One region of the Micromonospora sp. Llam0 genome, then DNA from elsewhere that is predicted to be linked to it. Evidence: riboswitches for the same ligand, from Rfam matches in the RefSeq annotation. Region 1 holds a riboswitch; each other region holds the start of a gene.

Region 1 (7,304 bases):
CGGGCCGAGCCCAAGGGGTGGCCGGTCGCCGGGCGCGTGGTCAGCGGGTGGCGCGACCCGGGGCGTCGGTCAGCGGGTGGCGCGACCCGGGGCGTCGGTCAGCGGGTGGCGCGACCCGGGGCGTCGGTCGGCCGGTGGCCGGCCACCCGGGCGGCGATCCAGACGAAGAACACCGCCAGCGCGACCTGGATCGCGTGTCGCAGCCAGTCGATCCCGGCGGTCTCGCCGATGCCCAGCCAGGCGGCGATCACCCCGCCGAGCAGGGCGGCGGCGATTCCGACGCCGATGGTCAGCCAGACCGAGATGTTCTGCCGCCCGGGTAGCAGCAGACGTCCCAGAGCGCCGATGATCGCGCCGGCGACGAGCGCCCACAGAATGGTGCCGATCATGAGTCCACCTCCTGGCCCGAGCGTAGGTGCCTGGATCGGACCTGGAGGGCGGAACGCCGACGGTCGGCAGGATGAAACCGGCGGTACGGGTCGGTACGTGGACCGTCGTTTGCCATGCCGCGTGCGGGGTAGCAGGCGGAGGTGACCGATGAGACGGGCCGTGCCGAGCTGTACGCGCTACTCGACGACATCTACCTCGGCAAGGAACGTGTGAGCCGGGCCGAGATCGCCCGTCGGGCGGTCGCCGCCGAGCTACCCGCTCACCTGCTGACCAGGATCAACGCCCTGCCGGAAGGCGAATACGCCCAGGACGAGGCGGAAGAGGTCCTGCACTCCTCCACGGAAGGTGCCTGATCACCGATGGACGAGCATCAGAACCGGCCGGCCGCCGCACTCGGCCAGACCCCGGACGGCCAGCCGCCCGAGGACGACCCGGACTTCGCCGGCGAGCACGACGACACGGCGGTCTCCCACGACATCATCGAAGGAACCGACCGGGACCGGGAGCCGGAAACGCCCCGCGGCTGGTCCGGGATGGAGAAGCCCGGGTTCACCGCCGACTGACGGTCAACCGGCGTTGAGATTGTCGGTGACCGCCCGGACCAGGCTGGTCAGCGTCTCGTCGGCGAGTCGGGTCAGCTGCTCGTGCGGCAGGTCGGAGTCCAGTTCCAGGCGGAGCATGGCGCCGCCCGCCTGCACCGGGTACACCTGCACAACGGCCGCCCACGGGCCACCCGCGGTCGACCACCGGGCCTGCAGGTGGTCGCCGTGGGCGGGTTCCGCCGGCACCTGGCGCAGCGGCCCTGGCAGCCAGGCGGCCCGGCGGTCGGGGTCGGTCGCGGTGCCGAACGCCACCTCAGGGGGCGCGGAGACACCGCGCTCGGCGTAGGCGGGCACGACTCAGCCCCCGTCCCGCAACCGGGCGGCCTCGACCTCCCGGCCCGGGTGCCGGGTGAGGTACTCGGTCTCCAGGTCGGCGGTGCGGTGCAGATGGTTGGCCAGCGCCGCGTCGGTGCCGTGCCGCAGCGTGTCCAGCCGGGTCCGGTGCAGGCTGCCGATCTCGCGGAGCAGTTCGTCGTCGGCCAGCTCGACCGGGTCGATCCCGGTTTCGTCGACCGTGTCGACCCAGGTCTCGGCACCCGGCTCGGTCGGGGCCGACCAGGGTCGGGTGGCACCGGGCGGATGGTCCGGCCGGGGTTCGAAGGGCCGACCGGCCGCCGCCGGGGAGTAGCTGCCGTACCGCGCTGAATCCGTCATCTCCGGCCTCCGGGGAGTCGACGAGGCATTACCGTCGTAGGGTTCCCCTGCCGGCCGGCGGCAAACACCGGGCGGCCGGCTTCCGGGCGGCCGCGCACCTGACTACGACGGCTCGTCGGAGAAGCCGACGACCGGCCGGTACGCTTCCCTGCATGCGGCAGCTGTGGACCCCGGCGTGGATCCTGCGGCACCTGGCGGCGGTGGCGCTGGTGGTGGGCTTCCTCGCGCTCGGCTGGTGGCAGATCAGCCGGGCCGCCGCCGGCAACACGCTGAGCTGGGCGTACGCGGTGGAATGGCCGGTTTTCGCGGCGTTCGTGGTGTTCATCTGGGTCCGCGAGATGCGGCTGGCCCGCCGGTCCGTACCCGGCCCGGACTCCCTACCCGGCCCGAACCACGGGTCGCCGTCGCCGCAGAGCGGGTCGCCGGAAAACGCGCCGTCGCGGGAGGAGGCGTTCGGCCGGCCGGTACGGGTCCGGTCTGCCCCTGGCGTGACCGCCACCCCCGGCCCGGACGACCCGGAGTTGGCCGCCTACAACGACTACCTGGCCTGGCTGAACGCGAACCCGCACGCCAGGGCCGGCGACTACCCGGGCTGACCGGAAGAGAGAAGGACGGACGACAGTGTCAGGCGCACTCACCCGGTACCGACTGATCGCGTACGTGGTCGGCGTGGTGCTGATCCTGCTGATGGTGATCGGCATGCCGTTGAAGTACCTGTTCGACCAGGCCGTCGTGGTCGAGACGATCGGGCCGGCGCACGGGTTCCTCTACATGGTCTATCTGGTCGCCGTGTTCGACCTGGCCCGGCGGGCCAACTGGTCGCTCGGCCGGATCCTGGCGATCATGCTGGCCGGCACGGTGCCGTTCGTGTCGTTCTACGCCGAGCGGGTGGTCAGCCGCTGGGCGGGCGTGCAGCCGCGTACCGAGCCGGACAAGGTGTTCACCGGCTGACCCCGGGCGGGCGGTGACTGGCTGACGGCGCCCCGGCCGGGCCGGCACCGTTGTCGGGCCGACCCGGCCGGGGCGTACGGCCGACATTGTCGACGGCCGTGGACCCGGGCCTCGTGCGGCGTCGGATCAACCCGTGGTGTGGCCGCCGGCGCTGGTCGGCGCACCGGGCAGCCCGGCGACGAACGCCGACCAGGCGGCCGCCGAGAATTCCAGGTGTACTCCGGGGTCGGTGGAGTTGCGCACTCCGACCGCCGGGCCGATCTCGGCTACCTCGACGCAGGTCGTCGCCTCGCAGCGGCGGCTCTTACGCCACGCCGGACCGGCAGTGCTGATCACAGTCACCCAGACTCCTTAATAGGATAAATCGGTAGATTTGCCATCAGAGTACGCAGGCAATCGGGCGGACTGTACCAGTTCCCGATCTTGCCGACGCGACTGGGCGACACCGGGAAAATCGGCGGAACCGCCGTCCGGACCACGCGGAGTGGCCGGCCGTCCATGCGGAGGGGCCAGCCGTCCTTAGCAGACCTGACGGCGGCGGTGTAGCGTGCAACAGGGTGGCAACCAGCCAGGTGGCACTCTGCTAGGCACTCTCCCCGGAGCGTTCCCATGCCTGCCCGACACCAGGGCCCGACCATCGGGCGTCGCCGGCTGCGTGCGGCGCTACGCCGGGCACGCGAGGCCGCCGCGCTGACCCAGGACCACGTCGCCGCTCAAATGGACTGGTCGCTGTCGAAGCTGATCCGGATCGAGTCGGGGTCGGTCAGCATCTCGACCAACGACGTCAAGGCTCTGCTGGACCTGTACGGCGTACGCGACCAGCAGCAGGTGCAGGATCTCGTCGAGTTGGCCCGGGCGGCACGACGGCGCGCCTGGTGGAGCGGATACAAGGACCGGGTGCCGGCCGCCTACGCGGCCTACATCGGCCTGGAGGCGGAGGCGTCGGCACTGCGCTACTTCCAGCCGATCAGCTTCCCCGGCCTGCTGCAGACCGAGGAGTACGCCCGCGCGGTGATCCCGGCCGACGGCCCGCACCACGTACCGGCGGCCGAGATCGAAGGACGGGTGCAGATCCGGCTGGCCCGCCAGCACGAGGTGCTGTTCGGCGCGGATCCGCCGCAGATCGAGGTGATCATCGACGAGGCGGCGCTGCGCCGGATGACCGGCGGCCCGCGGGTGCTGCGTGAGCAGCTCCAGCACGTGGCGAAGATGTCCGCGGCGCCTCACGTCACGGTCCGGGTGCTGCCGTTCACCGCCGGGAGCAACACGGTGCTCGGTCCGTTCGTCATCCTGCACTTCGCCGACCAGGCCGACGCCGACGTGGTGTACGTGGAGAGCGCTCTGGTCGAGGAGGTCATCGACCGGGCCGACGAGGTCCGGCCCTACCAGCATGTCTTCGACCGGCTACGGGCGGAATCCCTGTCGCCGGCCGACTCGGTGGCGATGCTGCACGACCTCGCCCGTCGGCTGGACGGACCGGACGCGGGCTGATCGACGTCGACCAGCCCGCCGACGACCGCCGCGGCGGTCGGGCCCGCTCACCGCTGGTCGGGCACCCACGGTTCGATGGTGACCGGCTCGGACAGACCGGCCAGCCGGGACATCTCCCGGGCCCGCATCAACGCCCGGCTCACCTGGCCGTACTGGCGTTCGTCGTCGGTGCTGAACAGCAGCACCAGCAGTCCCTGGTGACGGCCCCAGAGTTCGTACGCCCGTGGCCGCAACCGGTCACCGAGCCAGGCGACCGACACCGGCACGAACGCGGCCGCCAGCATGGCGAGGTAGGCACCCGCGCTGACCTCGTCCAACCCTCGGGTGTAGCCGACGGTCACCGCGACCACCACCAGGGTCACGGCGGTCACCGCGATCACCCGGCCGGTGAGCCGGTCACGGGCGCCTCGTGCGGTCCGGAGTTCGGTGAGGTCGCGGACGGCGAACCGCCGGCCGGCCACGACGAACCATTCACCGGTCACGCAGATACCGGGCTGCCGGTAGAAGGTCCGTCCGACACTGGAGCCGGACGGGGCGGGCGCCGGGGAACCGCGTCGGGGTGGGGTCTGGCGAGTAGCACGCATAGCTGCCTCCGAAGGGCTCGTGCGGCGCTGACCTTGCGGGTCCATTGTGCAAACAGCAAGCTACTCGATGGAAGGTAGTCATTCTGCCACCTAGCAGAATGACGTACGGCAGGCCGCATCCTGGATGGCGAATCAAACCTTTCGCACCCATTTATCCGGATAGCTGGCTAACGACAACCGCGCAGACCGACTAATGACACATTAGTCGCAATTGATCAGCCGTTGTCCAACGACGACGCACCGCAGTCGACCGATCACGCGAAGGCAAGGAAAATGTTGCCCAGAGCAGCCAACCGTCACATCAAGTAACCGTCAACGAGCCCCGCCCAGTTTCATGCCACGGATCACGATCGCAGCACTTCCGGGTCGCAACCCTTGCGGCTAAGTTGGACCGGCTGGTCCGGTCGCCAGTCGCCGGGAAGCGGTGACGCCGGTCCAGTGCCGCCGAATCGCCGTCCCGAGATTACCTGGCGTTACAACCAGTGATCTCACGGTCGCGATCCGGGGACCCACCGGCAACTGGGGTGAATCCGCGGTCCACCGCGGTAGGGCGAACTTCCCGCCCGAATCCGTCAGCTAACCCGGTAGGCGGCGAGGAAGAAGGGTTCTGCGTTCTTGTCAACAGCGCGGATTCTGCTGCGCACCCTGATGCTGGCCGGCGTGAGCCTCGGCCTGGTGGTACCGGCGACCGCCGCGACCGCCCAGCCGACGGTCAGCGAACTCACGCAGCAGATCGACAAGGAATCCGAAGAGCTGGCCAAGGTCGTCGAGTCGTACAACCGGCTCAGGGAGGAGGCCAAGGCCACCCGGGCGGCGGCCGAGGAGATCGACGCCAAGCTCGGCCCGCTGCAGGCCGAACTCGCGGCAGCGCAGACCGAGGTCGGTCAGATCGCGGTCAACGCGTACAAGACCGGCGGGTTGAGCACCGCGAGCGCCCTGCTCGACAGCTCCTCCGGCAGCTTCATCCACCGGCTCGGCACTCTGGACCACCTGGCCCGGGACCGGCAGCAGCGACTCACCGAATTCACCAGCACCCAGCTGACCTACCTGGCCGAGCAGGAGAAGCTGCAGGCGGCCCTGGAGAAGCAGGACGCCCAGGTCAAGGAGCTCGCCGACCGCAAGAAGAGCATCGAAGCGGACATCGACGAGCTGATGGACAAGCGGGAACGGGCCTACGGTGCCGCGAGCGAGACTGGCTCGTCGTACACCGGGACCGTCCCGTCGGTGTCCGGTGCCGCCGGCTCGGTCGTCGAGTTCGCGTACGGGGCCATCGGCAAGCCGTACGTCTGGGCCGCCAGCGGCCCGAACGGCTACGACTGCTCAGGTCTGGTGCTCGCCGCCTGGCGTACCGCCGGCAAGAGCCTGCCGCACAACGCGGCGATGCAGTGGGACGTGGTCGCGAAGATCAACCGTGGCGCGCTGCAGCCCGGAGACCTGGTGTTCTACAACGGTCTCGCCCACGTCGGCCTGTACGTGGGCGGCGGCCAGGTGATCCACGCACCCACCTTCGGCCGCACCGTCGAGCTGGCCAGCGTGGACATGATGCCGCCGTACGGCTACGGCCGGGTCCGCTGACCCGGCAGGTCGCCCGACACTGACGACGGCCCGGCATCCGCTAAGCGCGGATGCCGGGCCGTCGTCAGTTCGTCGGCGGGTTGTCAGCTCGTCGCGGGGGGCAGTTCGCGGCGGATCAGGTCGCCAGCAGCCGGTTGGTCAGGCCGCCTGCAGCCCCTCCGCCCGGGCCAGCTCCCGCAGCCGGCCCAGCGCCTGGATCTCCAGCTGACGGATGCGCTCGCGGGACAGCGAGAAGCGCGACGCGACCTCGGTCAGCGAGTGCTCCCGCCCGTCCTCCAGGCCGTACCGGGCCCGCATGATGCCGGCGGACCGGTCGTCCAGGTGGTTGAGCAGGCCCTCGATCCGCTGCCGCTCCAACCCGGTGAGCACGATGTCCTCCGGCGACGGCGCGTCGCTGTCGGCCACCAGGTCGCCCAGGTTGGTGTCGCCGTCGTCGCCGACCGGGGTGTCCAGCGACACCGTGTCCTGCGACCACCGCACCAGCTCGTGCACCCGCTCGACCGGTACGCCGAGCGAGGCGGCGATCTGCTCCGGCTCGGGGTCCGAACCGAGCTCGCGGGTCAACTGGCGGGCCACGTTGCGCATCCGGTTGACGTCCTCGACCAGGTGCACCGGAAGCCGTACGGTCCGCTCCTGCTGGGCGATCGCCCGGCTGATCGCCTGCCGGATCCACCAGGTCGCGTAGGTGGAGAACTTGAAACCACGCTCGTAGTCGAACTTCTCCACCGCACGGACCAGACCGGTGTTGCCCTCCTGGATCAGGTCCAGCATCGGCATGCCGGACCGGACGTAGCGGCGGGCGATCGACACCACCAGACGCAGGTTGGCCCGGATGAACAGGTCCTTGGCCCGCTCACCCTCGACGACCAGCCGCTCCAGCTCCTCACGGCTCACCCCGGTCCGCGGCACACCCTGCTCCAGCAGGTGCTCCGCGTACAGGCCGGCCTCGATCGACTTGGAGAGGTCGACTTCCCGGGCCGCGTCGAGCAGCGGCGTGCGGGAGATCTCATGCAGGTAGACGCCAACGAGGTCCCGCTCCTCGGCGACCTCGTCGGTC
Region 2 (7,304 bases), on a different contig from region 1:
CGCGCGGTGGCGACCCTGCTGCACGAGGCCGGCGTCGACTTCGCCATCCTCGGCGAGGGCGAGACCTGCACCGGCGACCCGGCACGGCGGATCGGCAACGAGTTCGTCTTCCAGATGCTGGCCCAGCAGAACGTCGAGACCCTCAACGAGGCGTTCGGCGACCGGGAGCCGGCGAAACGCAAGATCGTCGCGACCTGCCCGCACTGCTTCAACACCCTCGGCAACGAGTACGGCCAGCTCGGCGGCCACTTCGAGGTCGTACACCACACCCAACTGCTGGCCCACCTGGTCGCCGCCGGCAAGCTCACCCCGGTCACCCCGGTCGACGGTGGGTTGACCTACCACGACCCGTGCTACCTGGGTCGGCACAACCGGGTGTTCAGCCCGCCGCGGGAGGTGCTCGGCGCCGCGTTGACCGCAGGTACCGAGGCGGGCGGCGACACGGCCCAGCTGCGGGAGATGCCGCGCAACTCGGAACGCTCGTTCTGCTGCGGTGCCGGCGGGGCGAGGATGTGGATGGAGGAGCGGATCGGCAAGCGGGTCAACGTCGACCGGGTCGAGGAGGCGCTCTCCACCGGGGCACAGACCATCGCGGTCGGTTGCCCGTTCTGCTACACCATGCTCGGCGACGGGGTCACCGGCAAGCAGTCCAGTGGCGCGGCGGACGAGAACGTCGAGGTCGTCGATGTGGCGACGGTGCTGCTCAGGTCGGTCAAGCCGGCGGTAGCATCTTCGGCGTCATCGTCATCGTCATCGTCGGCGTCGGCCGAGGAGTAGGGAGAAGCGGGTGCTGGGTTGGGCCCGCGAGTTCCTCGCCCAGCCCTGGCCGTTCCTCACCCTGGCGGTGCTTGCCGGCGTGAGCCTGCTGGTGCACCGGCCGCTCGCCGTACGGCTCGGCTGGGCACGCTGGCCGACGCTCGGGATGCTTCTCGGCGCCGCCGCGATCGCCGCGCTCACCCTGCCGCCGGCACCGGCCGGTACCGGCGTACCGCTCGCTCCCGGGGCCTCCGTTTCCGGCCCGAACGGTGAGGTCCTAACCGCGTGCCTCCGGTCGCTCACCGATCCGGCGGTGCTGTGGTCCGGGCTGGTCACCGTCGACTCGCTCGGTGAACGGGTCGGCAACGTGGCGATGTTCGTGCCGCTGGCGTTCTGTACCGTTCTGGCGGTCCGCCGGCCAGGGCTGGCCACCGGGCTGCTCCTGCTGGCCCCGGCCGGCGTCGAAGTCGCCCAGGCGGTGCTCGGCGTTGGCCGCGAGTGTGTCGGCTACGACTGGGTCAACAACGCGACCGGGGTGCTGATCGGGGCGGTCGGCGGCGGTGTGGTCCGGTTGCTGTGGCGGCGGTTCGCGCCGGCGCGTACCAGGGTCAGCTAGCTGCCGGTCGCGACGTCGGTGGCGGTGAAGACGCCGCGGGCGACCGTTGCCCGGTACCCGTCGACGACGTCGGTGGTCGCGGCGATCGGCCAGGCCGCCGGCCCGAGCACAGCGGACGGGTGGCGCTGCGCGTCCAAGGGCTGTGCGGCACCGGTGTCAGGTACGTCGAGTGCGTTCAGCAGGCAGGCCAACGCGGCGGTACGTGGTCCGACCGGTCCAGCACCGCGCTCGGCGGCGGCCAGCCGTCGCCGGGTCGCCGTCTCGGCGGGCGGTTCGACGCCGTCCGGCGGAGCGAACCTGGTCCGGGGCAGCACCCAGAGCACCCGGTCCCGTTCCCGGCGGAGCACTCCCGAGGCGACCAGCCCGCCGAGTACCTCGTCGACTACACCGTGGGACAGATCGACCACCCAGTCGCGGGTCGCGCGGCCGGGCTCGGCCTGGATCCTGGTCCGTGCCCGGTCGAGCAGCTTTCGACCCTGCCCTCGACCCGGGTCGCTGTCGGGTACGTACCCGCTGTCGGGTACGTACCCGCTGTCGGGCACGTCGTCGGCCGACACCCGGCCGTCCGCGTCGATCGAAATCTGCCCGCCGACGGCGAGGTCGCACAACACCGCCCCGGCGACCGCGTAGTCGAGCTCGGGGGAAGCGACGGTCGCGGTCCCAGAATCGTCATAGCTGAGCAGGACCAGCTCTTCCGCGAGGCTGAGCGACGTCATGCCACCACGCTAACCGCCCAGCCCGGTGACTGCAGGAGAACCGGTGACTGCAGGAGAAGTGGTAGCTGGGAGAGAAGCAGCGGCTGCGGGCGGCGACGAGCGGTTGCTTCCGATGAAGCAGAGACGGCAGGCGGTCTTGAACGAACACCGCGCTTTCCAATAAGGTGATGCACCGACCGCTGCGGATGTCGGCCTCCGTACCCCCGCCCGTGAGGCCCCAGCGATCAACCATTGAAGGAGTCGCTGCCAATGGCACGTGCGCTCGCCAATTCGCACAACCATCGTCACAGTGGGTCCCGATATCGACGCGGAGAGCATCGGCCTTTGCGGTTTTTGCAGCGTAGCGCGATCGCACTGCTGCTCACCGTAACTGCACTGGTCTCCCCGGCTGGGCCGGCCCACGCCGAGCCGACGCTGGCTGAGATCGAAGCCGAGTTGGACGCCCAGTGGCTCAAACTGGAACCGGTAATCGAGCAGTACAACAAGGTGCACAGCGAGCTCAAGGCCAACGAGAAGAAGGCGGCCGCGCTCGATGAGAAGATCCGCCCCCTGTCGCTGCAGGCCAACCTGGCGGCGGACGAGATCGGCGAGGTAGCCAACCGCTATTACCGGACCGGGCCGTCGAGCGAGCTGAATGCCCTGCTCCGGACCGGATCACCGACCAGCCTGGCGGATCAGCTCGTGGTCCTGGACCGGATCTCCAAGCGTCGACAGGAAAAGATCACCGCCGTTCTGGAGACCCGGGACCGCTATCTCGAAGAACGGCAGGCGCTGGACGAGTTGATCACGAAGCAGCAGGCACAGGACAAGACGCTCGCCGAGCAGCGCAAGACCATCGACGCCGAGATCAAGCGGCTGGAACGGGCGCGGAACGCCGCGTACCAGTCCACCGGCTACACCGGCGGATCCGGTGCCTCCGGCCCGTGTCCGGCGGTGTCGGTCGGCGGTGCCGCCGGAACTGCGGTCCGCACCGCGTGCGCGCAGCTCGGCAAGCCCTACGTCTGGGGTGCCACCGGGCCGAACGCCTTCGACTGTTCCGGTCTGACCCAGTACGCCTGGGCAAGTGCCGGTGTCAGTCTCACGCATTACACCGGAACTCAGTGGAATCAGGGCAGTTCGGTCAGTCGCGCCAACGCCAAACCAGGGGATCTCGTATTCTTCTTCAGTGATCTACATCACGTGGGAATCTACATCGGTAATGGCCTGATGGTGCACGCACCGCGTGCGGGTCAACCCGTGCAGATGGAGAACATCGACAACATGCCGCTTGCCGGATTCAAGCGGGTCGGCTGATCGCAGCAGGTCAGCCCGCTCGCCGAGGCAGTCTGAGTGACGCGTGTTGGTCGGCCGAACGTACGGGCGGACCGGTATGAACGGGCCGGTCCGCCCAGCAAGATTCGAACGCTTGAACGACAGCAGCCTATGCACGATACGCAATCGTCTGCGTACTCAATGAGATATTCCGTGTTCTCGCTTGCGTAGCGAGAACGCCGCTCTCTACCCTTGGGGATCGTCGAGTCGGGAGGACGTCAACCAACCGGGTTGACCTCGGCCTGACACCGCCTAATCGCCGCCTTGGCGGCGAGCCGGGGACCCACGGCACTCCCGGGGTGAATCCGCAGGCCACTGCGGTAGGGCGTCTCCTTTCCGCCCGAACCCGTCAGCTAACCCGGTAGGCGGTCTGGGGAGAAGGAGTCCGGTGGCTACGAGCGCCCCTCGGCGATACCTCCGGTGGTCCAGCCGCGACCATCGGCGAAAAACGCCGCACGACCCTCGACGAATACTCACCGCGTTGATCGCCGCCACCACCGGCGTCGGTCTGCTGCTGGTCGGAGCGCCGGCACAGGCGCAGCCGACCGTCGCCGAGATCGAGTCGCAGATCGACGAGGTCTGGGCCGAGCTCGAACCGACGATCGAACGGCACAACGCCGTACGGCAGGACCTCGCCGCCAAGAAGAAGCAGGCGGACGAGCTGCAGAAGAAGATCAAGCCGCTGCAGATCCAGATCGACCTGGCGATGGACCGGGTCAGCGAGTTCGCCGCCCGGTCGTACAAGGGTGGTAGTCCGTCGGTCTTCAACGCGATCCTGACCAACGGCAAGCCGACCCACCTCGCCGACCAGCTCGAGCTGCTGGACCAGTTCGCCCGGCGGCAGGCCCGCGACGTCCAGGCCGTCGTCGACCTCAAGAACGAGTACGCCGCGAAGAAGGCCCCGCTCGACGATTTGATCGTCGAGCTGACCGGCACCGAGGCTCAGCTGGCGGCGAAGGCCAAGGAGATCGACGCCGAGGTCGACCGGTTGCAGGACCTGCGACTGGAGGCGTACGGCTCGACCAACACCCTCGGCTCGCTGCGTCCCGCGCCCTGCCCGGCGACGTACCCTGGCGGTGCGGCCGGCAAGGCGGTCACCTTTGCCTGTGCGCAGATCGGCAAGCCGTACGTATGGGGTTCAGCGGGACCAGGCAGCTACGACTGTTCGGGTCTCACCTTGGCCGCCTGGGCGCAGGCCGGCGTCTCGCTGCCGCACAACGCGGCCCGGCAGCGTCAGGTGACCGCCAACGTCAGCCGGGACGAGCTGCGCCCCGGCGACCTCATCTTCTACTACAGCGGGCTTTCCCACGTCGGCATGTACGTGGGCAACGGCTGGATCGTGCACGCCTCCCAGGCGGGCGAACCGGTGCAGATGCGCAAAATCGGTTCGAGTGTGCACAGTTACGGCAGGCCCGGTTAGACCTCACTCCTCCCCATGGCCTGGCGCATGCCGCTGATCCCCCCGTCAAGCGGCAGCACCGGCCACCGGAAAGGCGCCCTCCCATGTCTCCCCCCGGCTTGGGAGGGCGCCTTTCGCCTCCCCCGCCGCCGTTGCGCCGGCTCGCCAACAGCCCAGCCGGTTCAGTTTGGTGGGCTGGTTCAGCTGGTCGGCCAGGTGCGCCACCGCTGCCAGGACCGGCTCGGAGTGGGGCCACGCTGCCCCTGGTACCGGGATCCGTAGACCGCCGACCCGTACGGATGCTCGGACGTCGACGAGAGCCGGAAGATGCACAACTGACCGATCCTCATCCCGGGCCACAGCTTGATCGGCAGGTTCGCCACGTTGGACAACTCCAACGTCACGTGGCCGGAGAAGCCGGGGTCGATGAAGCCGGCGGTGGAGTGGGTCAGCAGGCCCAGCCGACCCAGGCTCGACTTGCCCTCCAGCCGGGCGGCCAGGCCGTCGCCGAGCGAGACGACCTCGAGCGTGGAGGCGAGGACGAACTCACCGGGGTGCAGCACGAACGGGTCGCCGCTGGGCACCTCGACCTGGGACGTCAGATCGTCCTGCCGGATGGCCGGGTCGATGTGGGTGTACAGGTGGTTGTTGAAGACCCGGAAGTATCGGTCGAGCCGGACATCGATGCTCGACGGCTGGACGAGCGAGGGTTCGAACGGCTCGAGGGAGAGTCCGCCGGTCTTGGTCTCCGCGACGATGTCCCGGTCGGAGAGAAGCATCGTCACACGATAGCGACCGCGCGGCCGGTGCGACCGCGCGGCCGGTGTCCTGGCCGGAATGTACGCGGATCGGCGTGGCCGGGCGATCCCACTATCTCTTCGTACACATGTTCGATAGAATGATCGCATGGCAACCTGGTCCGAGTTCGCAGCCGACGAGCCCCGCCTGGCCACGGCGATCCGACTCCTCATGCAGCAGTACGGTCCCGGCCTCGGCTACCTCGCCACCGTCCGAGCCGACGGCGGTCCCCGGGTGCACCCGGTCTCCCCGGTGATCACCGACAGCGGGCTGTTCTGCTTCATCATCGACTCACCGAAGCGGCGTGACCTGGAGCGGGACGGTCGGTACGCGCTGCACTCGTTCCCGCCGGAGGAGAGCGACGACGAGGCGTACCTGGCGGGTCGGGCGCATCCGGTCACCGATCCGACCAAGGTGGGTCGGCTCGCCAGCGATCTCGGGGCCGTGCCGCACGTCGACTGGCGACTGTTCGAGTTCACCGTCGACGTGGCGATGGTGGCGCAACGCGGTGGCAGCACCGGCCACTACGCGGCGGCGCCCCGGCAACCAGCCGTCCAGGTCTGGCTCGACCCGACCAGCGGCAGTGTCTCCCACCCGGTGCCGACCCCGGTCGCCTGCTGACCCGCCGCGCGGCACCGGTCGAACCGTTGACGCCCTACCCGTCGACGTTCGGTCGACGGGTGTCGAGCCGTACCCCATGCTGTGCCCGGCCGGCGGCCGGGCCTGTTGTGCAGCGGCCGGGCGGACCGGGTAGAGTAGGGCCGCTCGCGGGTGTAGTTCAATGGCAGAACATCAGCTTCCCAAGCTGACAGTGCGGGTTCGATTCCCGTCACCCGCTCCACCTGCGGAAGACCCGCTCAGGACGTCGGTCCCGGGCTGCGGTTGATCAGCTCTGCCACCTTTTGGTCAATTCCTAGGTTCGGTCGTCAACCCGGACGCTGATCATGTGTTCGGGGTCGTACCCGCGCTCGGCTTCTGCGACCAGCTCGCTCTCCAGCTGCGACGTGAGCGCCGTACCGTCCTTGGTCTGTCGGCTGGCTGCCCGAGCTGCCCGACCGGGGACCCAAGATGCCTCCGCACACGTGATGCCGCAGGTGCATCCTGATTCACCTCTGGCATCAAGCCGAACAGGCGACCCTGGCCCGATGAGGTCGCACTTCGTGCAAGGACTGGCGCGCATCGTCACCGACCTTGCGGTGTGGACGACGTCGGGCCGATGCCCAGCCGAGCCAGCGCGGCGACCCGGCTCTCGATCACCTGGATCCGGTCGGCCCGTTCCGTCGGCGACCAGTGTGCCTGCTGGTTGGTCATCTGCCCGGGCCACTTCCGGTAGAGCAACCCCGGCTCGTCGATGAAGTGACCGTCGCAGACCGTGCTCGCGGCGAGGAGCAGCCCGGTGTCCTCGGAGGCGGGCAGCGCCAGCCAGCCGCCCAGAGCCAGCAGCAGATCCGTACGGATGCACAGCGTCGCCGGGTGCACCGGCAGTCGGTAGGCGTCCTCCTGCCAGGACCGGTGGACCGTACCGGCGGGCAACCGGCCGCCCGGTGGATCGGTGGCCATCCGTACCGTGCTGTGGTCGCTCAGCAGATCGAGCGCCGCCGCGGTGGTCCAGCCGACCGTCGGGTCGGCGGTGAGGACCGCGATGTCGCGGGCCAACGCGTCAGGGGTGAGCCGGTCGTCGGCGTCGAGCACCTTCACCAGCGAGCCT
Region 3 (7,304 bases), 3.7 Mb from region 1:
CAGTTGCGAGTCTTCTCACCGTACTGGTTCCAGATCCGGCCTACCGGGGTATCTCCGAGCCGAGACCGCCAGGGACAGCGGCGGAGGTGACGACGGTGGGCAGGCCTCAAGAGTTCAGCGTCCGGCTGCCGGACGGAGCCGTGCCGCGCGGGCGGTCGAGCGGCCCTCGCGAGGCGGAACTGACCCTCGTCCTGTTGCATGGCTGGACGCTCGACCAGCACACCTGGCACCGTCAGGTCGGGGAGCTGACCGGGACGTCCGGACAGCGGGTCCGGGTGGTCACCTACGACGCCCGCGGTCACGGCCGGTCCACGGCCGCCGGGCTGGCCACGATGACTCTCGGGCAGTTGGGCGACGACCTCGCCGCGGTGCTGCGCCGGATGGACGCCGCCGGCCCGGTGGTCCTGGCCGGGCATTCGATGGGTGGCATGGCGATCATGGAGTACGCGCACCGGCACCCGGTGGATTTCGCCGCCCGGGTCGCCGGGCTGGCGTTCGTGGCCACCACGGCGGAGGGACACACCCACACCGCGTACGGGCTGGCGCCCCCGGTCGCCCGGCTGGTCCGGCTCTGCGAGGTCGCCGGAGCCGGCGTGCTGGCCAGATGTGGCGCCTGGCGACCCCATCCGGGTCTGCTGCAGCCGCTGCGGCCGACCCTGCGGTGGCTGCTGTTCGGCGACACCTGCGACCCCCGGGACCTCGAACTGGCGACCACCGCCGTCGGTCGGACGACGCTACGGGCGATCGGCGGCTACCGCGCTTCGATCGGCGCTCAACGCCGGCTCCGCACGCTGTCGGCGCTCGACGAGGTTCCGGCGGCGGTGCTGGTCGGAGACCGTGACCGGCTGACGCCGCCGATCTGCGCCGAATCGATCGTCGACGCGTTACCCGGAACCGACCTGACGGTCTGCCCCGGGGCCGGACACATGCTGATGCTGGAACGACCGGACCGGGTGACGGCCGCTCTCGTCGAGGTGCTCGACAGGGCGACGCGCTGAAACAGGCTCGGCAGGGCGGAACGTGGTCGCCGAGTGCCCCGGGAGCCGGCGCCGGGCTGGCGCGCGGACGGTAACGTCGTAAGGCTGCCGGGTCAGATCATGTGACGGGGTCACCACGCTCCGCCGTCGCCGCCCGGCGCCGTGACCGTCCGCCGGCGGACCGGCCGCCCTGCCCCGGCCGACCCGCCCTCGCCCAGGAGCCGCAGCGTTGACCGACGCCACCACGTTGGACCAGGAGATCGCCGCCGAGCAGCGGCACGTCGACCGGGTGTACGCCCGGTTGGCGCAGCTACGCCGGGACGCGGTACGCGCCGAGCGGGACGGCTACCGCCTCGCCCGGGTCGGCAACGTCGGGGCGCTGGTGGAGCGCGACGCGATGGTCTTCCACGCGGCCCGGCGGCGGCATCTGCTCGACGCCGAGCACGAAGGGCTGGTGTTCGGCCGGCTCGATCTGCGCGACGGCGCGGTGCTGCACGTGGGCCGGCTCGGGGTGCGCGGTGAGCGGTCCGAGCCGCTGCTGATCGACTGGCGTGCCCCGGCCGCCGCCGCGTTCTACCAGGCGACGCCGGCCCGACCGCAGGGCGTGGTGCGGCGACGCACCATCCAGTCCCGGGGGGAGCGGGTCACCGGCGTCTCCGACGACCTGCTCGATCCGGCAGCCGCGCCGGCCGGGATGCGGGTGGTCGGCGACGGCGCGCTGCTGGCCACCCTGGCCCGGGCCAAGGGACGTGGGATGCGCGACATCGTGGCCACCATCCAACAGGAGCAGGACCAGGCCATCCGGTCCCCCGCCGCCGGGGTGACGATCGTCTCGGGCGGCCCCGGCACCGGCAAGACCGCGGTCGCGCTGCACCGGGCGGCGTACCTGCTCTATTCGGACCGGAGCCGGTTCGCCGGCGGCGGCATCCTGGTCGTCGGCCCGACCGGGGTCTTCGTCGAGTACATCGCCGCGGTGCTGCCCGCCCTGGGTGAGGAGAGCGCCACCCTGAGGTCGCTGGGGTCGCTGCTGCCGGGGGTGTCGGCGACCCGGACGGATCCGGCGGCGGTCGCCGTGGTGAAGGGGTCGCTACGGATGCGGCGGGTGCTGGAACGGGCGGTACGTGACGCGGTACCGGACGGGCCGACCGAGCTACGGCTGCTCTACCGGGGGCAGTTGCTGCGGCTGCGCGGCCCGGAACTGGACGGTGTCCGGGCCCGCGCGCTGCCCCGGGGCGCACGGCGCAACGAGGTCCGGCGGGCCGGTATCGACGGGTTGTTCGAGGCGTTGTGGGCGCAGGCCCGGCAGTTGGTGGCCCCGGCCCGGCTGCCCGGCCAGGCCGAGTTCGAGGACGAGTTGTCGGACCGGGACGATTTCCGGGACTTCCTGCGGGCCTGGTGGCCCCGGCTGCTGCCGCGACACGTGCTGGGCTGGTTGGCCCGGCCGGACCGGCTGCGTCGGTACGCACGGGGCGTGCTCGACCCGGCCGAGATCACGGTGCTGGCCGACGCGTTCGGTGAACTGGCGGACCACGGGCCGACCATCGCGGACGTGGCGCTGCTGGACGAGTTGGACGAACTGCTCGGCCGGCCGCCGCAGCCCCGCCGCCGGCACCGGGATCCGTTCCAGGTGGCCGGCGGGGTCCGTGAGGTGACGACCTTCGCCGACCGGGAGCGGGCGGCCCGCGCCACCGCCCGGGAGCGGCCGGCCGACTACCGGGAGTACGCCCACGTGGTGGTCGACGAGGCGCAGGACGTGTCGCCGATGCAGTGGCGGATGATCGGGCGCCGGGGCCGGCTCGCCTCCTGGACGGTGGTCGGGGATCCGGCGCAGACCGCGTGGACCGGGAATCCGGCCGAACTCACCCAGGCCCGGGACCGGGCGTTGGGGCGGCGGCCGCGGCGGGAATTCCAGCTGACCACGAACTACCGCAACCCGGCGGAGATCTTCGAACTGGCCGCCGGGGTGATCCGCGAGGTCGCTCCGGACGCCCCGTTGCCGACTGCGGTCCGATCGACCGGGGTGGCGCCGCGCCGGGACCGGGTATCTGCGGCGGTGCTGCCGGCTGCAGTCCGCGCCGCGACCGCCGAGATGCTGGCAGCGGTGGAGGGGACGGTCGGGGTGATCGCCGCAGTGGCCCGGCGCGACGAGGTCGCCGGCTGGCTCGCCGAGCAGGCGACCTCGCGGCTGCAGGTGGTGTCGAGCCTGCAGGCGAAGGGCATGGAGTACGACGCGGTGGTGCTGGTGGCCGGTGACGAGATCCGTGCCGAGTCCGAGGCCGGGGTACGCACGCTCTACGTCGCGCTCTCCCGGGCGACGCAGCGGCTGGTCACCATCGACTTCGACCCGGAGTCGATTGCACATATTGCTATGTGAGCATTAGTCTGCTGACGAAACGCCGGGCAACGGAGGGTGGCAGGCGTGGGAGTCGGACACGATCACGGTGCCGGGAGCACCGGCCAGCGACACTACGGGCGCCTCTGGGCCGCCTTCGTCCTGCTGGCGGTCTTCATGGTCGTCGAGGCGGTCACCGCGCTGGCGACCAGCTCCCTGGCACTGCTGTCCGACGCCGGGCACATGTTCACCGACGTGCTCGGCATCGGCATGGCGCTCGCGGCGATCGCCGCTACCCGACGACCGACCGGGGAGCCGCAGCGCACCTTCGGCCTCTACCGCCTTGAGGTGCTCGCCGCGCTGGCGAACGCCGTACTGCTCGCCGGGGTCGCACTCTATGTCCTGGTGGAGGCGGCCCGGCGGTTCGCCGATCCAGAGCCGGTGACGGTCGGCCCGATGCTGGTGGTGGCGGTCGCCGGACTGCTCGCCAACATCGTCGCCTTCGCCCTGCTGCGCCAGGGGGCCAGGGAGAGCCTCAACGTACGGGGCGCCTACCTGGAGGTGCTCGGCGACCTACTCGGCTCGGTGGGGGTGCTGGTGGCCGCCACGGTGATCGCCACCACCGGCTGGTGGTACGCCGACCCGCTGGTCGCCGTCGGCGTCGGGGTGTTCATCCTGCCGCGCACCTGGCGGCTGGCCCGGGCCGCGCTGCGCATCCTGGTGCAGGCGGCACCGGAGCATGTGGAGGTCGACCGGGTCCGCAGCCGGCTGGCCACTGTGCCGGGCGTCTGCGACGTGCACGACCTGCACGTCTGGACGCTCACCCCGGGCATGGAGGTGGCCTCGGCGCACCTGGCCGTGACCCCGTCGGCCGACGTCGGCACGGTGCTGCGGGACGCCCGGACGGCCCTGCACGACGAGTTCGGTATCGAGCACGCGACGCTGCAGATCGAGCCGTTGGCCCCCGCCGACTCCTGTGGACCGGCCGACTGGTGATTAGCGGATGCTTAAGTTTCGTGACCTTACCGCGACGTCGACAGCTACGATCTACGTATATTCCTGATTTTTCTGGACATAACACGGCTATCAATACCGGGACGGCGACCCGGGGAACCGGTAGTCTCGGCCCCGGTCTCCGCTCGGGCGGCGCCCCTCCGGCGCCCGCGGATGCCGTCGCCTAATCGCCGTACGGCGAGCCGGGGAACCACGTACCTGGGGTGCATCCGCGTCACGCGGTAGGGATCTTCCGTCCCGAACCCGTCAGCTAACCCGGTCGGCGGCTGACGGAAGGAATGCACAGTGTCACGCACAGTCCACAGAAAAACCCGATTCGCGTTGTTGGCAGCGTTGACCGCCGCCCTGATGGCCGTCACCGGCACCCCGATCGGCTCGCCGGCCGGAGCCGCCCTGCCCACGAACCGACCCGACCGGGTCGACGACGAGGGCGGCACCGACAGCCTGCGCAAGGAGCTCGATGCGGCCTCGAAAGGCTGGATCGACGCCAAGGCGGCGCTCAACCATTCGAAGGGCCGGCAGAAGAAGCTGTCCGAGCAGCTCACCACGGTCGGTGCCGAGCTGGAGCAACGAAACAGGAACGTCGGGCACATCGTCGACCGCGCGTACCGCAACGGCCGGCTCGGCCCGGTCTCCGCTCTGCTCAACAGCACCTCACCGGAGGGGTTCATCGACCGGGCGGCGGCGCTGAGCGCGGTGACCGCCAACGAGGAGAAGCAGCTCCGCGAGCTGTACCGCACCCGTGACCAGGTGACCAGGTCCAAGGCCGCGATCGAGCATGAGATCCGGGAGCAGCAGAAGCAGGTCACCATCATGGACCAGCGCCGCAATCAGGCGGAGCGGGCCCTGGCCGTCGCGGTCGCCGCCGAGAAGGAGGCGGAGGAGCGGGCGAGGCAGCAGGCGGCGGAGGAGGCCGAGCGGGCCGCCGCCAGCGGATCCTCCGGCTCAGGATCCTCCGGTTCGTCCGGCTCCGGCTCGTCCGGCTCCGGCTCGGCCAGCGCGTCGGCGACCCCGGCCCCGCGCAACGCCAACGGCTCCTGGCCGGCCGAGTCGTGCAACGTCGACGACCCCACCACCTCCGGCTGCATCACGCCCCGTACGCTGCACGCCCTGAACCAGGCGAAGGCTGCCGGCTTCACCCGCTACGTGTCCTGCTTCCGCAACGGCAGCTCGGGCGAGCACCCCAAGGGCCGGGCGTGTGACTTCGCCGCCCAGCCCAACGGCTTCGGTGGAGTGGCGACCGGCGGCGACAAGAGCTACGGCGACAACCTCGCGAACTACTACATCAACAACGCCGACCGGCTCGGCGTGCTCTACGTGATCTGGTACAAGCGGATCTGGCTGCCCAGCAGCGGCTGGAAGACGTACAGCGGCGCAGGCGGCGACCCGTCCAGCGATCACACCAACCACGTGCACCTGTCGGTGTACTGACGTCGCGCATGCGGGGGCGGACGGTCACGTCGGTGGCCGTCCGCCCCCGCACGACCATGATCCGACGACCCCTCCGGCTCGATGGTGATCCCCCGAATCGCCGCAGCGCATTGCCGGAACACGATTCCTGTCAGCATCGATAATCGACGCGCAGGAGCCTCGGGCAGCGCCGAAAGACCGATCGGCATATCGTCCGACGGTCCCTGGCGACCACGCGAGAGCGCTCTATCGACACGCGGTCACATCTGGCTCACGCAGGGAACCTTGCCCCTCCCCTCACCAAGAGAGCGCTCTCACAGAGATATATAGCAGCAACGGCGTAGCTGTCAACCGACCGCCCCGCACCCGTACCGGATGCACGAAACTTCATGTCGGGATATTGACAGAAGCCCGCATCTCTGATGACCTCCTGGCAATAACTCATTAATGGGCGTGAAATTTATCGCGATCGTGGACCGCGCCCTACCCAACCCGGAGGCACCATGAACCTGTCGATCCGTGGCGCGCGAACAGGTCGTACGCCGCGCCGGATCCTGGCAGCCACCACCGTGACGGCGCTGGCCGCCACCGGACTGATCTTCGGCGTACTGCGCACCGCCGACGCCGCCACCGTCGGCGCCGGCAGCTACACCACCACCCGCCCGGCGGGCGCGGCCGCCCCGACCGCCTGCGGCAACATCTCCGCCAACCCCCGGCAGTACGTCACGGGCAACGCCCCGGCGGGCGCGGTGCCGACCAACGACTGGTGGTCGTCGCTGCTGTTCAAGCGGTACGACTGCGCGTACTCCGACCCGCTGCACGCCCACCCGATGTCGGTCCAGCCGACCTCCGGCGGGCTCGGCGTCTCCTACACCACCGAGGCGGCGATCTCCGGCACGTCGACCGGCGTCGGCGAGTACCACTACCCGTACACCCGGGAGTTCACCCTCGGCGTCGCCGGGCTCAACGCCCCGGACGTCAAGGTCGACGGCTGGACCGACTGGACCGTCAGCCCGTACTGGTCCGACGGCGCCCGCACGCTGCGCACCACCGTCGGACACGGGCTGCCGTTCGTGTACGCCCAGGTCACCGGCGGCAACGCACAGCTGTCGTTCCCCGGCACCCCGACGGTCTGGCACCACAGCGGCAGCCGGGTCGGCTTCTCGATGCGCGGCCACGACTACGTCGCCTACGCCCCCAGCGGCGCGACCTGGACCGTCGCCGGGACCACGATCAGCTCCACCCTCGCCGGTCGGGGGTACTTCTCCGTCGCGCTGCTGCCGACCGGCGCCGGCACCAGCGCCGCGCGGCGTACCGCTTTGATGGACAGCTACGGCCGGTACGCCCACTCGCACGTCACCGGCACCCGGGTCAGCTGGAGCTACGACCAGGCCGGCAGCACGGTCGACGCCACCTACAGCTTCACCACCACCGCCCGTGAAGGATCGGCCAGCGGCACCGTCGTCTCGCTCTACCCCCACCAGTGGAAGCACCTCGACGGCGGCAGTCCGATCGCGGAGACCTACGTGTCGGCCCGGGGTCCGATGCGCAACCTGGTCGGCGCGACGTCG
Region 4 (7,304 bases), on a different contig from region 1:
GCGGGCCTACCCCGTGGAACCGTGGCACGTGCGGGAGACCCGGCTCGACTTCGACATCCTGGCCCAGTCGGAGTCGGTCTTCGCCCTCGCGAACGGGCACGTCGGATTCCGCGGCAACCTGGACGAGGGCGAACCGCACGGCCTGCCCGGCACCTACCTGAACTCGTTCTACGAGTTGCGACCGCTGCCGTACGCCGAAGCCGGCTACGGCTTCCCCGAGTCCGGTCAGACGCTGGTCAACGTCACCAACGGCAAACCGATCCGGCTGCTGATCGACGACGAGCCGTTCGACGTGCGCTACGGCGACCTGCTCTCCCACGAGCGGGTGCTCGACCTGCGGGCCGGTCTGCTGGACCGTCGGCTGGAGTGGCGCTCGCCGGCCGGGCGTACCGCCCGGGTCCGCAGCACCCGGCTGGTGTCGTTCACCCAACGGGCGGTCGCGGCGATCTGCTTCGAGGTGGAGGCGGTCGACGAGCCGTTGCGCATCATCGTGCAGTCCGAGCTGGTCGCCAACGAGGAGCTGCCGGCACAGAGCAAGGACCCGCGCGTCGCGGCGGTGCTTGAGACGCCGCTGCAGGCCGAGGAGCGGCTGGTACAGCCCGACGGCGGGCTGCTCATCCACCGGACCAAGGCCAGCGGGCTGCGGATGGCGGCGGCGATGGGGCACGAGATCGACGGCCCCGGCGAGGTGTCGGTCAGCACCGAGGGGTTCGACGACTGGGTCCGGACCACCGTCTCCTGCCTGCTGGAGCCGGGGCAGCGGCTGCGGATGGTGAAGCTGCTGACGTACGGCTGGTCCAGTCAGCGTTCGTTGCCGGCGCTGCGCGATCAGGTCGGCGCGGCGTTGGCCGGCGCCCGGATCTCCGGCTGGGAAGGGCTCTGCGCCGAGCAGCGCAAGTACCTCGACGACTTCTGGGGCCACTCGGACGTGCGGGTGGACGGCGACCCGGAGATCCAGCAGGCGGTCCGGTTCGGGCTGTTCCACGTGCTGCAGGCCGGCGCCCGCGCCGAGCAGCGGCCGATCGCGGCGAAGGGGCTGACCGGCCCGGGGTACGACGGACACGCCTTCTGGGACACCGAGATGTTCGTGCTGCCGGTGCTGACCTACACCCAGCCGGGGGCGGTCGCCTCGGTGCTGCGCTGGCGGCACTCGACCCTGGACCAGGCGCGGGAGCGGGCCCGGATGCTCGGGCTCAACGGGGCGGCGTTCCCGTGGCGGACCATCCGGGGCCAGGAGTGCTCGGCGTACTGGCCGGCCGGCACGGCCGCGTTCCACGTGGCGGCGGACATCGCCGACGCGGTCCGGCGGTACGTGCACGCCACCGGGGACGTCGAGTTCGAGCGGGAGATCGGCCTGGAACTGCTGGTGGAGACCGCCCGGTTGTGGCGTTCGCTGGGCCACCACGACCGGCACGGCCGGTTCCACATCGACGGGGTGACCGGGCCGGACGAGTACACCGCAGTGGTAGACGACAACATCTACACCAACCTGATGGCGCAGCGGAACCTGCTGACCGCCGCCGACTGCGCGCTGCGCTACGCCGACCGGGCCTGGGTGCTCGGCGTCGACGACGAGGAGACCGCGGCCTGGCGGGACGCGGCGCTGTCGATGCACGTCCCGTACGACGACGAGCTGGGCGTGCACCCGCAGTCGGCCGGGTTCACCCGGCACCAGGAGTGGGACTTCGCCGGCACCCCGCAGGACCACTATCCGTTGCTGCTGCACTACCCGTACTTCGATCTGTACCGCAAGCAGGTGGTCAAGCAGGCCGACCTGGCGCTGGCGATGCACTGGCGGGGCGACGCGTTCACCGAGGAGGAGAAGGCCCGCAACTTCGCCTACTACGAGCGGCGTACGGTGCGGGACTCGTCGTTGTCGGCGTGCACCCAGTCGGTGATCGCCGCGGAGACCGGCCATTTGGAGCTCGCCCACGACTACATGGGCGAGGCCGCGTTGATGGACCTGCACGACATCAACCGCAACACCCGCGACGGCATCCACGTGGCCGCCCTGGCCGGGGCGTGGCTGGCGCTGGTCGCCGGCTTCGGCGGGATGCGAGACCACGGCGGGGAGTTGACCTTCGCTCCCCGGCTGCCGCAGCGGATCAACCGGCTGGAGTTCGCCATGATGTGGCGGGGCCTGCGGCTGCGGGTGGCGGTCCAGCACGATGAGGTGACCTACTCGCTGCGCGACGTCGACCCGAACGCCACCGTGGACCTGACCCACCACAGCGAGCCGATCACGGTGGCCGCGGACAAGCCGGTCACCCGGGCGATCCCGCCGGCCGGCCCGGTCGGTCCGCCGCCGCAGCAGCCGACCGGCCGGTCACCGGTACGCCGTTCGGCGCGTACCGACTGACGACCCTTCTCTCCCGTGCGGCTCTCTCTCGCGCGGTGCCGGGCCGGCCCGGCACCGCGCGGGATGAGGTCAGGTCACAGCAGGGACAGATGTACGTGGTTGGTGTGGTCGCTGTTCGGGTCGCCGCCGGCACCGCTGTACGAACTCCAGCCGGTCGTCGGTGACCAGAACTGGCGATACCAGATTACGTACAGGATGCCGAGCTTGTCGGCGTTGCGGACCAGGAAGGCGGTCAGGTTGTTGCCGTACAGCCGGTCGTCGCCGAAGGCGTCGCCGCCGAACCCCTGCTGCTGGGCGGAGAAGTCGCAGGCCCGCCCCTTGGGGTGCTCGAACGGACCGCCGGGGCGGAAACAGGAGACGAAGCGGGTGAAGCCGGCCTTCTTCGCCTCGTTCAGCGCGTGCATGGTGCGCGGCGTGATGCAGCCGCTCGTGGTGGGGTCGTCCAGACTGCACGACTGGGACGGCCAGGAACCGTCCGAGTTGCGCGGCGCCTGGGCGGCGACCGGTGAGGTGGCCGAGACGAATCCGTTGGTGGCGACCGCGCCGACCAGTTGCAGGGCCTTCTCGGCCTCTTTCTTCTGGCGGGCCATCGCCTCGAGTTGCTGTTCCTCGCGGGCCACTTCGGCGTCGATCGCGGCGACCGCCCGAGCGGCCTGTTCGCGGGCCTCGTTGAGCTCCCGGATTCGCTTGTTGTCGTGCATGGCGATCATGTCCAGGCCTTCGGCGCGTTCCAGCAACGCGTCCGGGTCGGCGCTGTTGAGCAGGACCATCACCGGCGTGATCCGACCGAGACGGTACGAGTTGGAGGCGACCTGGCCGATCTGTGGGGTCAGCGCCGCTATCCGTTCCTCGACCTTTTCCAACTCGAGGCTGAGCTTCAACTGGCGTTTGCGGGACTCGTCGACTGCGGCCTTGGCTTCGACGAAGCCCCGGCCGGTCGATTCGAGCACTTCACTGAGCAGTGGCGGGGCGCCTTCGTCGTCCGGATCCTGAGCGGCGGCCGGCGACGCTACGACGAAGCCGGCGAGCAGGGCGGCGACGGCGGCGAGGGCCGCGGCCGTCGGAATCCGCCGGCGGAGGGGTGCGGTCATCCTGTTCCTTTCCTTGGCCGCCGACCGAGTTAGCTGACGGGTTCGGGACGGAACGATCCCTACCGCTGGCGCGGATTCACCCCGGTGGAAACGTGGTTCCCCGGCTCACCCCGGAGGGGTGATTGGGCGGCGGTCACCGCCGGCGCCGGTGGGCGCCGCCTGGCGGAGACCGCGGGCAAGCTTACCGGATCGGTCACCGGCATCAACACCTCGACAATCCTGACTGAGCTGGAAAAATCCGTTACCGGACAACGACTTTCGGTGATGTCCACTGTCTGCGCTCGGCGGCGTACGACAAGTCGCGGGACGGGCCGGATACCGCTGCGCCGAGGTTAGCGGCTGACTACAGTACGTATGAGGAAAAGTGGGAAAGTCGTAGCGTCGGACGGATCCTCGGTGAGAGATGACGATTCCCCGGTCGGGCCGCCGGACGCCGACAGCGTGGCGGTGATCGGCCTCGGCCGGTTCGGCGGTCAGGTCGCCCAGTCCCTGCTCCGCCTCGGCCATCACGTGCTGGGCATCGACGAGCATCCCAAACGGGTGCACCGCTGGTCCGAGCGGCTGCCGAGGGTGGTCGAGGCGGATTCGACCGACGACCAGGCGTTGCGCCAGTGCGGCGTCGCCGGCTACCCCCGCGCGGTGGTCGGCATCGGCTCGGACGTCGAGGCCAGCATCCTCACCGTGGTGGCGCTGACCGAGCTGGGCGTCCCGGAGATCTGGGCGAAGGCGATCACCGCCAAGCACGGCCGGATCCTCGCCTCGGTCGGCGCGCACCATGTGATCTTTCCGGAGGCGGCGATGGGTGACCGGGTGGCCCACCTGCTGGCCAGCCGGATGCTCGACTTCATCGAGTTCGACGACGGGTTCGCCATCGCCAAGGTCTGTGCCCCGCCGGACGCCGCCGGTCGGACGTTGGCCGAGTCCCGGCTACGCCAGCGGTACGGCATCACGGTGGTCGGGATCAAGGAGCGGGACCGGCAGCTGCGGTACGCGGGACCTGAGACGTTGATCCCGCCGGACGCGCTGCTGATCGTCGCCGGGGCGACCACGGCGGTCCAGCAGTTCGGCCGGTGAACATGGGCGTGACCGCCTCATCACACCTTCATTTCGTGAGCTGATCAGCCGCTGCACTTTCGCAAACTCGTGACTCAGGCTACAGTCCCTGCATGGGAGCGCTTCCATCGATGGATGTGCCCCGCTGAAGTAGTCGACGCGTGGCGCGGCGATGGCGACATCACCGTGTCAACCGCACAGCTCCCGAGGCTGGCGGCGGGCCAAGCCCGGACTCCGCCGCCAGCCCGCGCACCACCTGTCGAGAGGAGGTGGAACCAGAGCCACTCGCGTGGCCCGGCTCCCGCGCGTCACGCACGACCTGGACGCCAGACCGCTCGTGCGTGTGTAGCAACTGATGGTGGGGACGGGGGTTGCCCTCCCCGTCCCCACGCTAGTCTCCGATTGTTACGGCGGGGAATCGCCGACAAGTCAGGACCGCGACGCTGGTCCGTCCGACAGCGCTGCCCAGCCCGCCGATGAGCCGGCGGGCTTCGTTGTGTATAGGGCCTGGAGCAGCGGCTGGGCGGCCGTGCCCGGTCTGCGGCGACGGTCGGACCGAAGCCCGTTCCGTCGTCGCGCAAGGGTCCGGGGCTCGCCGATTGGTAGTGGGCAAGCTCACAGTCGGTTGATCCGCTGGTCGCGACCGGATGATCCCGTCGGGTGCTGCCGGTGCGGTGGTGCCCGGCTATTAAATCGACAATCATGGATCTCACAGTCGCTGGTCCGTCCCGGCGTCCGCACCGAAAGCGAGATGTCCATGCCGCAACCGCCGCACCACTGCCGCCGGTGGATCCGGCGCGATCCCAACCGCACCCGACGCCGGCTCGGCGTCGCGGTCGCCGCCGCGCTGCTCGGCCCACCCCTGCTGCCGGCGTCCGCGGCGCTCGCCGTGGCGGACACCGAGCCGCCGACCACCCCCGGCACCCCGACCGTCGCCGCGATCGGCACCACCGACGTCACCCTGGTCTGGACGGCGGCCACCGACGACGTCGGGGTGACCGGCTACGAGGTGGCCCGACTGCACACCGACTACATCGTGATCAGCACGACCCCCGACAACGAGATCACCATCGACGGGCTGGGGCCGTCGCAGACGTACCAGTTCTGGGTGTACGCGCTCGACGCCGCCGGCAACCGTTCGCCGGCCAGCCCGAGCCTGCGCCTGACCATGCCGCCCGGCGACGGCCAACCACCCACCGCGCCCACCGCGCTGACCGCCACCACGATCGGCACCGACTCGGTCACCCTGCGGTGGCAGCCGTCCGCCGACAACGTCTACGTCGCCTGGTACGAGGTGCTGCGGATCAACCCCGACGGCTCCACCACCCCGGTGGCGACCGCCCCGCAACACCCACCGACCGGACCGACCGCCCGGGTCGGCGCACTACAACCGCAGACCGCGTACACCTTCGTGGTGCGGGCCCACGATGACGCCGGCAACACCTCACCACCGTCCGAGCCACTGACCGTGCGGACCCTGCCGGCGGCACCCGACTGCAAGGTCAGCTACCAGGTGGTGAACCACTGGCCCGGAGCCTTCCAGGCCCAGCTGACCATCCACAACGCCGGACCGGTCGCGATCGACGGCTGGACCCTGCGCTGGACCTTCCCCGGCGACCAGCGGATCAGCCACCTGTGGGGCGCCGAACCGGTCGACCTGGTGCCGCCGGAGATCACCGTCGCCAACACCACATGGAACAGCCGGATCCCGGTCAGCGGCAGCGTACAGCTCGGTTTCGTGGTCAGGTACCAGGCGAGCAACCCGCCGCCGACGGACTTCCTGCTCAACGGCGACCGGTGCGCGTCCTCGGGTTGACCCTCGTCGAAGACGCGCTGGTGACGGCGGCTTGCTAGCCTCGCCCGCATGCGGGTGCTGGTGGTCGAGGACGACCCCGAGGTACGCAGCGCCGTCGTCACCGCGCTGCGCTCCGGCGGATTCGCCGTCGACCAGGCGGCCGACTGGAGCCAGGCCGACCTGAGCATGAGCATCAACGACTACGACTGTCTGGTGCTCGACCGGATCCTTCCGGAAGGCGACTCACTGCACCAGCTCGGCCACCGCCGGCGGGCCGGGCTCACCACACCGGCGCTGGTGCTCACCGCGCTGGACAGCGCCGGGGACCGGATCGCCGGCTTCCAGGCCGGTGTCGACGACTACGTGGTGAAGCCCTTCGTCACCGCCGAACTGGTGCTGCGGGTCCGGGCCCTCTGCCGACGCCGCGGCGCCACCACCCCGCCGCTGCTGCGGGTGGCCGATCTGGAGGTCGACGCCGCCCGCCGGGAGGTGCGCCGCGCCGGCGTCCTGCTGACGCTCACCCGCAAGGAGTTCGCCGTACTGGAGATGCTGCTGGTCCGGCGCCCGGCGGTGGTCAGCCGCAGCGACCTGTTCGAACACTGCTGGGACGAGCTCGCCGACCCCAGCTCGAACGTGGTGGACGCGGTGGTCGCCCAGCTGCGCCGCAAGCTCGGCGAACCGCAGCTGATCCACACCGTACGCGGGGTCGGCTACCGGGTCGGCGGGGCGCCGTCGTGACCGCCGGTCGAGTTGGCGGGGCGCCGTCGTGAACCGCCGCGACCGGCGGGGCGGCAAGCCGCTGCAGACCGCCGACCGGCTGCGCAACCTGCGGATCCGGATCACGCTGCTGGTGATGGCGATCAACGTGGTCGGCCTGGCCGGGATGGGTGCCGTCGCGCTGCTGGTCGACGGACGGCAGCGGGACGAGGTGGTCGCCGCCGAGCTGCGGCGTACCGCCAGCACCGCCGCCGCCCTGCTCTACTACGAGTCCGGGGCGCTGCAACTC

What was found. Region 1 has a riboswitch for cyclic di-AMP ahead of EDC02_RS01210 (NlpC/P60 family protein). Riboswitches for the same ligand answer to the same signal wherever they lie in the genome.
Region 2: another riboswitch for cyclic di-AMP. It lies ahead of EDC02_RS35835 (C40 family peptidase); the one in region 1 lies ahead of EDC02_RS01210 (NlpC/P60 family protein).
Region 3: another riboswitch for cyclic di-AMP. It lies ahead of EDC02_RS17410 (coiled-coil domain-containing protein); the one in region 1 lies ahead of EDC02_RS01210 (NlpC/P60 family protein).
Region 4: another riboswitch for cyclic di-AMP. It lies ahead of EDC02_RS34170 (hypothetical protein); the one in region 1 lies ahead of EDC02_RS01210 (NlpC/P60 family protein).

Annotation. Positions count from the first base shown of each region.
Region 1 is NZ_RJJY01000001.1:255,429-262,732, reverse strand. Features, by position in the region: gene EDC02_RS01260 (GlsB/YeaQ/YmgE family stress response membrane protein) at 99-389, opposite strand; gene EDC02_RS01255 (hypothetical protein) at 531-743, shown strand; gene EDC02_RS01250 (hypothetical protein) at 750-953, shown strand; gene EDC02_RS01245 (hypothetical protein) at 957-1,286, opposite strand; gene EDC02_RS41205 (DUF6158 family protein) at 1,290-1,646, opposite strand; gene EDC02_RS01235 (hypothetical protein) at 1,799-2,242, shown strand; gene EDC02_RS01230 (DUF3817 domain-containing protein) at 2,268-2,597, shown strand; gene EDC02_RS01225 (DUF397 domain-containing protein) at 2,724-2,939, opposite strand; gene EDC02_RS01220 (helix-turn-helix transcriptional regulator) at 3,207-4,088, shown strand; gene EDC02_RS01215 (DUF6232 family protein) at 4,136-4,672, opposite strand; cyclic di-AMP (ydaO/yuaA leader) riboswitch at 5,146-5,277, shown strand; gene EDC02_RS01210 (NlpC/P60 family protein) at 5,288-6,247, shown strand; gene EDC02_RS01205 (RNA polymerase sigma factor RpoD/SigA) at 6,386-7,304, opposite strand, start outside.
Region 2 is NZ_RJJY01000002.1:1,887,512-1,894,815, reverse strand. Features, by position in the region: gene EDC02_RS35855 (heterodisulfide reductase-related iron-sulfur binding cluster) at 1-777, shown strand, start outside; gene EDC02_RS35850 (VanZ family protein) at 788-1,372, shown strand; gene EDC02_RS35845 (GPP34 family phosphoprotein) at 1,369-2,088, opposite strand; gene EDC02_RS35840 (C40 family peptidase) at 2,338-3,381, shown strand; cyclic di-AMP (ydaO/yuaA leader) riboswitch at 3,639-3,782, shown strand; gene EDC02_RS35835 (C40 family peptidase) at 3,881-4,819, shown strand; gene dcd (dCTP deaminase) at 4,999-5,577, opposite strand; gene EDC02_RS35825 (pyridoxamine 5'-phosphate oxidase family protein) at 5,705-6,217, shown strand; tRNA gene EDC02_RS35820 (tRNA-Gly) at 6,364-6,437, shown strand; gene EDC02_RS35815 (glycosyltransferase) at 6,779-7,304, opposite strand, start outside.
Region 3 is NZ_RJJY01000001.1:3,983,632-3,990,935, forward strand. Features, by position in the region: gene EDC02_RS17395 (alpha/beta fold hydrolase) at 96-998, shown strand; gene EDC02_RS17400 (AAA family ATPase) at 1,207-3,351, shown strand; gene EDC02_RS17405 (cation diffusion facilitator family transporter) at 3,397-4,305, shown strand; cyclic di-AMP (ydaO/yuaA leader) riboswitch at 4,474-4,604, shown strand; gene EDC02_RS17410 (coiled-coil domain-containing protein) at 4,672-5,754, shown strand; gene EDC02_RS17415 (glycosyl hydrolase) at 6,237-7,304, shown strand, end outside.
Region 4 is NZ_RJJY01000002.1:1,465,281-1,472,584, reverse strand. Features, by position in the region: gene EDC02_RS34175 (glycoside hydrolase family 65 protein) at 1-2,359, shown strand, start outside; gene EDC02_RS34170 (hypothetical protein) at 2,434-3,450, opposite strand; cyclic di-AMP (ydaO/yuaA leader) riboswitch at 3,453-3,589, opposite strand; gene EDC02_RS34165 (TrkA family potassium uptake protein) at 3,847-4,524, shown strand; gene EDC02_RS34160 (cellulose binding domain-containing protein) at 5,255-6,319, shown strand; gene EDC02_RS34155 (response regulator transcription factor) at 6,368-7,036, shown strand; gene EDC02_RS34150 (HAMP domain-containing sensor histidine kinase) at 7,065-7,304, shown strand, end outside.